DNA from 3 places in the Shewanella litorisediminis genome. Region 3 is predicted to be linked to each of the others. Evidence: predicted binding sites of a transcription regulator. Region 3 holds the regulator's gene; each other region holds the start of a gene.
The links. Region 3 encodes LexA, which represses DNA repair genes until DNA is damaged. Its sites were predicted from a motif close to TACTGTATNNNNATACAGTA; they were not measured.
Positions count from the first base shown of each region.

Region 1: recA (recombinase RecA) is a predicted target of LexA. The motif match lies at 1,652-1,671, and genes of this name have one in related genera.
Region 2: JQC75_RS10995 (DNA topoisomerase III) is a predicted target of LexA. The motif match lies at 1,440-1,459, and genes of this name have one in related genera.

Region 1 is NZ_CP069213.1:1,142,810-1,146,093, reverse strand. Features, by position in the region: gene JQC75_RS05045 (regulatory protein RecX) at 40-477, opposite strand; gene recA (recombinase RecA) at 489-1,556, opposite strand; gene mutS (DNA mismatch repair protein MutS) at 1,844-3,284, shown strand, end outside.
Region 2 is NZ_CP069213.1:2,514,236-2,517,519, forward strand. Features, by position in the region: gene JQC75_RS10995 (DNA topoisomerase III) at 1-1,417, opposite strand, end outside; gene purF (amidophosphoribosyltransferase) at 1,925-3,284, opposite strand, start outside.
Region 3 is NZ_CP069213.1:4,034,892-4,038,175, forward strand. Features, by position in the region: gene plsB (glycerol-3-phosphate 1-O-acyltransferase PlsB) at 1-775, opposite strand, end outside; gene lexA (transcriptional repressor LexA) at 927-1,550, shown strand; gene JQC75_RS17915 (cell division inhibitor SulA) at 1,547-2,053, shown strand; gene coxB (cytochrome c oxidase subunit II) at 2,441-3,284, shown strand, end outside.

The sequences.
Region 1 (3,284 bases), 1.3 Mb from region 3:
GGAAAACAAAAACAAAAAGACCGCATCTGTGTGCGGTCTTCAATCCATATCGTAGGGGTCAAAATCCAGGGCATGGGCTATCTCATCAAAACTGAACCCTTGTCCAGTCAGATAGCGTATCCGCTTTGCCCTGTCTTTGGCATCGACAGGTTTGGTTGCGCCAAATTTTTTCAGCGCTTTGGCCCGGGCCTGGGCGTACCAATCCACTTCGCAGCCTTCGAGATTACTTTGGATAACTTCTTTATCCAACCCCTTGGCTATCATGGCCTGGCGTGCTCTGGCGGCGCCGTGGCCTTTCAGTACCGATGAGCGAACAACAGATGCCCCATAGCGGCTATCGTTCAAATAACCTTTGGCTTCACACTCATCCAGTACTCGCTCAATTTCAAGGGCATCATGCCCCTTGGCGAGCAACTTAAGCTTAAGTTCGTTGCGGCTGTGATCACGCCTGGCGAGAGATGCCAAGGCGTGATTCATCAGTTCCTGGCTCAGAACACTTCTCCGGTTTCGAAATCAATGTTTTCATCGCCTTCTACTTGGTCGGCACTTGCTGATGATGAGCTGTGGGACAGCAGCATTTCACGCAATGTCTTTTCGATTTCTGCGGCAAGCTCTGTATTCTCGGTCAGGAATTTGGTGGCATTTGCACGGCCCTGTCCAATCTTGTCGCCCTTGTAGCTGTACCAGGCGCCTGACTTTTCAATCAGCTTGTGCAGCACGCCAAGGTCAACCAGCTCACCGGTGCGGTTAATGCCCTGACCATAGAGAATCTGGAAGTCTGCCTGACGGAAAGGTGCGGCAATCTTGTTTTTCACCACTTTCACACGGGTTTCGTTACCAACTACTTCGTCGCCCTCTTTGATGGCGCCGGTGCGGCGAATATCCAGACGTACAGAAGCATAAAACTTCAGCGCGTTACCACCTGTGGTGGTTTCAGGGTTGCCGAACATCACACCAATCTTCATACGGATTTGGTTGATGAAGATCAGCAGGGTGTTGGACTGCTTGAGGTTACCGGCAAGCTTACGCATGGCCTGGCTCATCATACGGGCCGCAAGACCTACGTGAGAATCACCGATTTCGCCTTCGATTTCGGCCTTGGGAACCAAGGCTGCGACTGAGTCGACGATAATTACGTCAACGGCGCCACTGCGGGTCAGCGCGTCACAGATTTCCAACGCCTGCTCACCGGTATCGGGCTGAGAACACAGCAAGTTATCAATATCTACACCCAGCTTACGGGCATATACAGGGTCGAGGGCATGTTCGGCATCGATAAAGGCGCACACTTTACCCTGGCGCTGAGCCGCAGCAATCACTTCGAGAGTCAGGGTGGTTTTACCTGATGATTCAGGACCATAGATTTCCACAATACGGCCCATTGGCAGGCCACCTGCGCCAAGAGCCACGTCCAGAGCCAGCGAGCCGGTGGAGATGGTTTCCACATCCATGGAGCGGTCTTCACCCAGCTTCATGATGGAGCCTTTGCCAAATTGCTTTTCGATTTGACCAAGGACGGCGGCCAGTGCTTTCTCTTTGTTTGGATCTATTTTCATTGTTCCCTCTCACACACAGCAAGCGCTGTGAAGACGCAACGGTTAATGCGGTTCAGGCAAAAGCCCTGTGTATTTGTACATATTGAAAGCTAGTATACTGTACAATCATACAGTATCAACCCCTGTATGAAATAATTTTCCAGCCACCATGAAATGCCCCCTTTCATCGCCTTGAATTGAAAAGGATCACTTTGTCAAAAAACTTGGTAGACTTGGCGCCCATAGGCTTTACCTCGGTTCTGCACAGGCTTTGACCTGACAATTCCCATCGCAATAACAGAGTGGCAATGAACAGCACAGACCTGCTTGATCTCGAAAAACACACCCCCATGATGCGTCAGTATCTGACCATGAAGGCAGCGCACCCGGATATGCTGCTGTTTTATCGCATGGGCGATTTTTATGAACTCTTTTACGATGACGCCAAGCGAGCCTCTGAGATGCTTGCCATCTCCCTGACAGCCCGGGGAAAGAGTGGTGGCGACCCTATTCCCATGGCGGGTATCCCCTATCACGCGGTGGAAGGTTACCTCGCCAAACTGGTGCAGTTGGGCCAATCAGTAGCCATTTGTGAGCAGATTGGCGACCCGGCTACTTCAAAGGGCCCGGTGGAGCGTAAAGTCGTTCGAGTGGTAACTCCAGGCACCCTTACCGATGAAGCCCTGCTGCAGGAGCGCCAGGATAACCTGCTTGCAGCCGTTTATCAGGGCAAAGTAGGTTATGGTTTTGCAACGCTCGATGTAGCGTCAGGTCGTTTTGTTATCGCCGAACTGCCAAGCCGCGAAGCCCTTGAAGCAGAACTGCAGCGCACCAGCCCTGCCGAGCTTTTATACAGCGAAGACTTTGGTGATATGGGACTGATTAACCATATCAAGGGTAAGCGCCGGCGCCCCGAATGGGAATTTGACTACGATACCTGTATCAAGCTTTTGCTTGAACAGTTTGGTACCCGCGATCTGCGTGGTTTTGGCATTGCCGATGCGCGTCTGTCACTGCAGGCAGCTGGCTGCCTGATGCAGTATGTGAAGGATACCCAGCGTACCGCCCTGCCCCATATCAATTCCATTGTTCGCTTTAATCAGGGCGACAGCATCATTCTGGATGCCGCCACCCGCCGCAACCTGGAGCTTACTGTCAGCCTGTCTGGTTCCCGCGAAAACACCCTGGCCAGCGTGCTCGATAATACCGTCACCGCCATGGGCAGCCGTATGCTGCAGCGGTGGATCCATCAACCACTGCGCTGTCACGATACCATTCGCGGTCGCCAGCATGCCGTACAGGAATTACTGGAAACCGGCCTCTACGAAGACCTTCGCACAGAACTTAAAGCCCTTGGCGATATCGAGCGTATCCTGGCGCGTCTTGCGCTTCGAAGCGCCCGCCCAAGAGACTTTGCCAGACTAAGAGATGCCCTCGGCATTTTGCCGCTTATCCGCGCACGTCTTCAGGGCTGTGAAGCACGCCATCTGAAGTCACTGAATATTCTCCTTGGGGACTTTCCGGACGAGCACGCGCTCTTAAGCCGCGCCATAGTGGATAATCCGCCGGTACTTATTCGTGATGGCGGCGTCATTCGCGAAGGCTATCACAATGAACTGGATGAATGGCGCAAGCTCAGCGATGGCGGCATCGACTATTTAGAGCAGATGGAGCAGCGCGAAAAAGAACGCACCGGCATCGCCACGCTCAAAGTCGGCTTTAACCGGGTGCATGGCTACTACATCGAAG
Region 2 (3,284 bases), 1.5 Mb from region 3:
TCTTTTGGCTGGTGTCTGTTTCTTCCGGATCTTTAGCTTCTTCCTGCGCACCGCTGCGCTGAAACAACACCCGCCAACCTGCAGCGCGTTCAACCGACGCCTTGGCGAGAAAACTTCCGCCCTCGATAGTGAGCTGAATCTCGGTATCCGACAGGAGACGATGGGGATAAAACTGCGCCAGATATTGCCGTGCAATATGCAAATAAAGCTGACGCTCCCGCTGATTCAGCTGCGACAGCGCCGCGCGTTTCCCCGTGGGCACTATGGCGTGGTGGGCGTCCACCTTGCTGTCATCCCAGGCCTTGGACACCAGCTGCGGATTGGGCGGTGGCACGCTGTCGAGCAGCTCAGGCGCATTTGCGCTGATGGCCGCTACCACATCAGGTACCAAAGAAAGTTGTTCTTTGGGCAGATGACGGCTGTCAGAGCGGGGATAGGTAATCAGCTTGTGGCGCTCATAAAGGCTCTGCGCCGTATCCAGCACCTCTTTCGCGCTCATGCCAAAGCGTTTGGCACAATCGATTTGCAGCGCCGACAGGCTGTAAAGCAAAGGTGGCGCCTGTTTCTTGTCTTTGTGGCTAACCTGATTCACCAGCGCAGGCTTACCGTCAATGCGGTTAACCACGGTTTCTGCAAGGCGGCGTGACAGCACCCGCCCTTCTTCATCCATGTAGGGCTGACAAGCCTCGCTGGGTTGCCACTTGGCACAGAAAGACTCGCCCTTGTCTGTGGTAATGTGAGCAAGCACCTCATAGTGGTCTTTGGGCTCAAAGTGCTCGATTTCCAGATCCCGGCGCACCACCAACCCCAACAATGGGGTTTGCACCCGCCCAACAGACAAGACACCGGCATAACCCACCTTTCGGCCCTGGAGCGTATAAGCTCGGGTCATATTCAGGCCATAGAGCCAATCGGCACGGCTGCGCGCCAGTGCCGAAGTGGCAAGCGGCACAAACTCTTTGTTGCTGCGAAGCTGCCCCAATGCGCGGCGCACCGCATCGGGGTTTAAATCCGAAATCAACAAGCGCTGGGTAGATGCCAGTTTGGATGCAGAAACCTTGGCATGGGAAATCACTTCATCTACCAGGAGCTGCCCTTCCCTATCCGGATCGCCTGCATGTACCAGGGAAGATGCCTGCTTGATCAGGCGTTTTACCACCGCCAATTGGGCTTTGGCTGAACTTCGCGGGGTGAGTTTCCACTCGTCGGGAATGATGGGTAAATGGGCAAGCTGCCACTGTTTATACTCGGGAGAATAAGCATCCGGCTCGGCCTGCTCAAGCAAATGGCCAATACACCAGGTCACACAATCGCCGTTACCCAGCTCAATATACCCATCACCCTTTTTATGGGGTTTGGGCAACACCTCAGCAATGGCGCGGCCGAGGCTGGGTTTTTCGGCAATATAGAGGATCATGGCGGGATATTCGGGCCTAAAACACTGGATGAATTTACAGTAAATGTAGCGAAAATCCCCGGCGGACGCAACGCGCAATCCCAGCGGGTTAAAGCCAGGGTCAGATTTAACCTGATCCAGTGTAAATTTTGTTGAGAATAGTTCTCATCAAAGCTCAAATAACCGATATCAACCGATACCGGACTCGCCTATGCAAAGCTCAGTCTCTGTTATTCGTCATCAATGGCTGCTGTATGCCGTGCTTTTGTTGCTCGCACTACTGCTGTGTCTTCCCCAAACAGGCTGGCCACTGATACTGCTGCCATTATGTTTTATCGTTGGACAATGTCTGCAGGCAAAGCCGCTTACCCATTTCGGCACTGGCGGCTTATTTGCGGTTTGGCTGATATGTTTTGCCAAATCCATGTGGGTTTGACTTACCGAATCCTTGAAAACAAAAACCAGCACCTGAGTGCTGGTTTTGATTAGCCGTGAAGTGTTATCAAACCCTCTTTATCCGTAAGAGGATTAGGGATGACACACGTTGTGCAGCTCAAGGTTAGTGCCCACGTCGCTGTTACGATTGGCCTTGGCATCATCGTTTCTCAGCTGGGTGAGGTGGTCGAGGTACGCCTGAGTCACATCGCCTGTGATGTAATCACCATCAAATACGGATGTTTCAAAGCGCTTGATCTCAGGGTTTTCCATACGCACGGCTTCAACCAGATCCGGCAGGTCCTGGAAGATAATACCGTCGGCACCAATCAGTTTGGCGATCTCATCCGCATCACGTCCGTGGGCAATGAGCTCATTGGAAGTGGGCATGTCGATGCCATACACGTTGGGGAAACGAATTTCAGGCGCTGCAGAGGCAAAATACACCTTCTTGGCACCGGCTTCGCGGGCCATCTCGATGATCTGCTCTGAGGTAGTACCACGCACGATAGAGTCGTCCACCAGGAGCACATTTTTGCCTTTAAACTCGGTGTTGATGGCATTGAGCTTACGGCGTACTGACTTCTTACGCTCCTGCTGACCGGGCATGATAAAGGTACGGCCAATGTAGCGGTTCTTTACAAAGCCCTGACGATAAGGCAAGTCCATCACACGGGCGATTTCCAGTGCGATATCACAGGAGGTCTCAGGAATGGGGATAACCACATCGATGTCGTTGTCGTACCATTCTTTCTTGATTTTCTCGCCCAGTTTGGCGCCCATGTTTACGCGGCTGGCGTAGACAGACACCTTGTCGATGGTGGAGTCTGGACGGGCAAAGTAAACAAACTCGAAAATACAGGGAGAGTACAGAGGCGCTTCGGCGCACTGACGGGTAAACAGCTGACCGTCGAGGGTGACGTATACGGCTTCGCCCGGTGCAACATCGCGGATCACTTCAAAACCCACGGCATCCAGGGCCACACTCTCTGAGGCCACCATGTACTCTGTGCCGGTGGCGGTCTCATTTTTACCGAGCACCAGCGGGCGAATGCCATTGGGGTCACGGAAAGCCACCAGACCTTCGCCAACAATCATGGCCACTACCGCATAAGCACCACGGGTTTGAGCGTGCACCTTGGCCACGGCATCAAACACCTGATCGGCGCTCAGATGGGCGCTCTGCACTTGCTGCAGCTCATCGGCGAGCAGGTTCAGCAACACTTCAGAATCCGACGTGGTGTTCACGTGTCGACGCTGCTGCTTGAGGCGAGCCGACAGATCCTGAGTGTTGGTCAGGTTGCCGTTATGGGCCAGAGAAATACCAAAAGGCGAGTTAACGTAAAAAGGCTGGGCTTCTGAGGAGCTGGAGCTCCCGGCGGTGGGATAACGCACATGGCCGATACCGGCGTTACCCTGCAGGCGCTGCATGTGTTTGGGTTCAAACACATCA
Region 3 (3,284 bases):
CAATTTCATCCAGATATTGGATGGCGGTTTCACGGGCCTTTTCTTCAGAGATTTTTTTACTGGCGGCCTCTTCGGCGATGGCCTTTTTCAGGTTGTCTGATTTCAGCAGCGCATGGAACATGGCCTGACGATTCGGTAACACAGGCCCAGTCATCACTTTACGCTGCCGGCGGAAATGGACGCGTGCGACGCGGGCTAACTTGTGGGCAATACGCTTATCGGTGCCGTGCTCATCGGCCATGTGACGAAGTGAAACGGCGCGGGAAAACTGCACAAAGTTGTGACGCCCCAGGAATAAAATCATCAAACACTTACGCAGCCAGGTCGGATCTTCCCGTTCAAGCACTGCCGCACGCATAGTGTCGTCTTCTTTCCCCGGGGTACGTCCCCAATACAGACTCACGGGTACCAGCTGTATGTCGAGTTCTTGCTGCTGACGGTGCAGGGCCAGCAATTGCTGAAAGGTCTGCAAAAAAGGCTCGTTGCTGTCTCGCTTGCCAAACAGCGGCTTTCTGCCTTCAAGGCAAACAACCCGAGGGGTCTTGATCCCATCGACCTCGAGCATCTGATAGGGGCTGGGTAACCCTAACTTGCCGGTCACCTCGTGAAGCGCAGCGATATCGCTCACAGACTCAGTTTTCATCACGTAAACCAAGGGGCGGGAGGGATCGAGATTCAAATCGGCGAAGGGATCCTGAGGTACCACTATGGTGTGTACCAACTGCTTTTGGATCCAACGCAAAGACTTAAACCAAAAAGACTCGTGTGCTGACATGCTGATATTGGGAACCTGGCTTCAATCAATAGCGCAATAGAATATCAGACAGCCACAGCCATTAGCCAATAATCTGAAAAATGGTTAATACTTGCGCTGATTAAAATACTGTATATACTGACAGTAACTGTATAGAAAAACAGGAATGACCATGAGACCGCTGACGCCTCGCCAGGCCGAGATCCTGGACCTAATCAAACGCAACATCGCCGAAACCGGCATGCCCCCTACCCGGGCAGAAATTGCATCCAGACTCGGTTTTAAAAGTGCCAATGCCGCCGAGGAGCACCTTAAAGCTTTGGCCAAAAAGGGCTGCATCGAGATTATGCCAGGCACCTCGCGGGGTATCAGGCTGGCGGGTGATGAGCTGGAAGATCAGCCAGACCCAGGTTTACCCCTGATTGGTCAGGTGGCGGCCGGTGAACCTATTCTGGCCCAGGAACATGTTGAGCAATATTATCAGGTCGATCCTGCCATGTTCCGACCCCATGCCGATTTTCTGCTGCGGGTTCGCGGTGACAGTATGAAAGACATTGGTATTCTCGACGGCGATTTGCTGGCAGTACACAAGATGAACCAGGCCCGTAACGGCCAGGTCGTGGTTGCCCGCGTGGAAGACGATGTCACGGTAAAACGCTTCGAGAAGCAGGGTAATGTGGTGTTCCTCCACGCAGAGAACGAGGCATTTGCCCCTATCAGAGTGGATCTTGCCAGCCAAAGTCTCACCATTGAAGGCTTGGCCGTAGGTGTTATCCGCAACGGAGATTGGCTATGAACAAGCTGATTGGTAACGCACCCCGTCATCCTGGTCTGTGGACAGACGCACCAGCCAAGGACGTTTGCAGTACATCTCAGGTAATCACCCAATCAACCCAGTCACAGGGGCGTCAAGAGATACTGCAGCTTGCCCCCGAGTTGGCACGCTTAAGCCTGGAAGGCCGTTGGATAGTGCTTATCAGCCCACCCAACATCGGGCTTAAAGCCACTCTGGCACAGGCCGGTGTGCGCATGGACCGTGTGCTGCTTGTCCATGCCAAAGACGAAGTTGAAACCCTTTGGGCGATGGAAAAAGCGCTGACCAACGGCACCTCCAGCGCTGTGCTTTGCTGGACAAACGAGCTTGACCCCAGAGATAAACGCAGACTGGCATTGGTAGCAAAAAATGCCGTGGCACTCGGCGTAATTTTTGAAAATGTAAATGCTCACTTACAATCCAGACCCTTTGCTGTTAGACCCGAATTAAGTCATCCCCTTCGCTGTGCATCTTCCCTGCACTGATCAGCTTTACATCCCTTTAAGCCCCTTACTGGGGCTTTTTTTCAATAATTTTTTCAGACAATTAGAAAATAAAGTGATCTTGATCAATATTTAAACTGCAAGTAATGTAGTTCAGGTTAACAACGATTTGTTTGTTATATCCGGGCGATTATGTCGTCGCTGTATCTGAGGCTTGCGCCATGGATATTGCGTTTTTGACCGATATATTCAGCTGTAGGTGCAAGTGTGGTGAACAAGGCTGTAATTCATTAAATAAGATACCAACCGCCAACGCACTTTGAAGTCATCGTTGCTTTTTGTGGGAACCGAAGAGTTTGCATAGAGCAGAGACTTACTGTGTGGCTCTTCTTTGTAGTTGCTTGATGCAATTGACAGAGGAGATGTCTTGTGAAGCAATGGTTGTATTGTTTCGCGGTGGCTTTAATGGCCCCGCCCATCCTTGCGGCTGACATGCCGCTCAACATGACACAGGGTGTTACTGAGATAAGTGGCAGGGTCTATGGCCTGCACATGACTATCCTGTACATCTGCTGTGCCATAGGTGTTGTGGTTTTTGGCGCCATGATTTACGCCATGATAAACCACCGCAAATCCAAAGGGGCCGTCGCAGCCCAATTTCACGAAAGTACCAAGGTCGAAATCGCCTGGACTCTGGTGCCCTTCCTGATCCTGATTGCCATGGCTATTCCGGCAACCAAAACCCTCATCGCTATGGAAGACCCGTCCAATGCCGACTTGACCATCAAGGTAACCGGCTCCCAATGGAAGTGGCACTACGATTACTTCGACCACGATTTCGGTTTTTACAGCATCCTGGCTACGCCCAGAAGCCAAATCGAAGGGGCTGAAGCCAAGGGTGAGCATTACTTATTGGAAGTGGACAAACACCTTGTGCTGCCGACCAACCGCAAGGTGCGTTTCCTGATGACTTCCGACGATGTCATTCACTCCTGGTGGGTGCCTGCGTTCGCTGTTAAAAAAGATGCCAATCCGGGCTTTATCAACGAAGCATGGACACGGGTAGATAAACCCGGGATTTACCGCGGCCAATGTGCCGAACTGTGCGGTAAAGACCACGGTTTTATGCCCATCGTGGTTGAGGTATTGCCCGAAGCAGAGTTTGACGCCTGGGTTGAAAACCAAAAGCAGCTGGCAAGCAACGCCGCAGCCGAGGCGGCCGCCGCTTTGAATCAAACCCTTTCCATGGAAGAACTGATGGCACTGGGTGAAA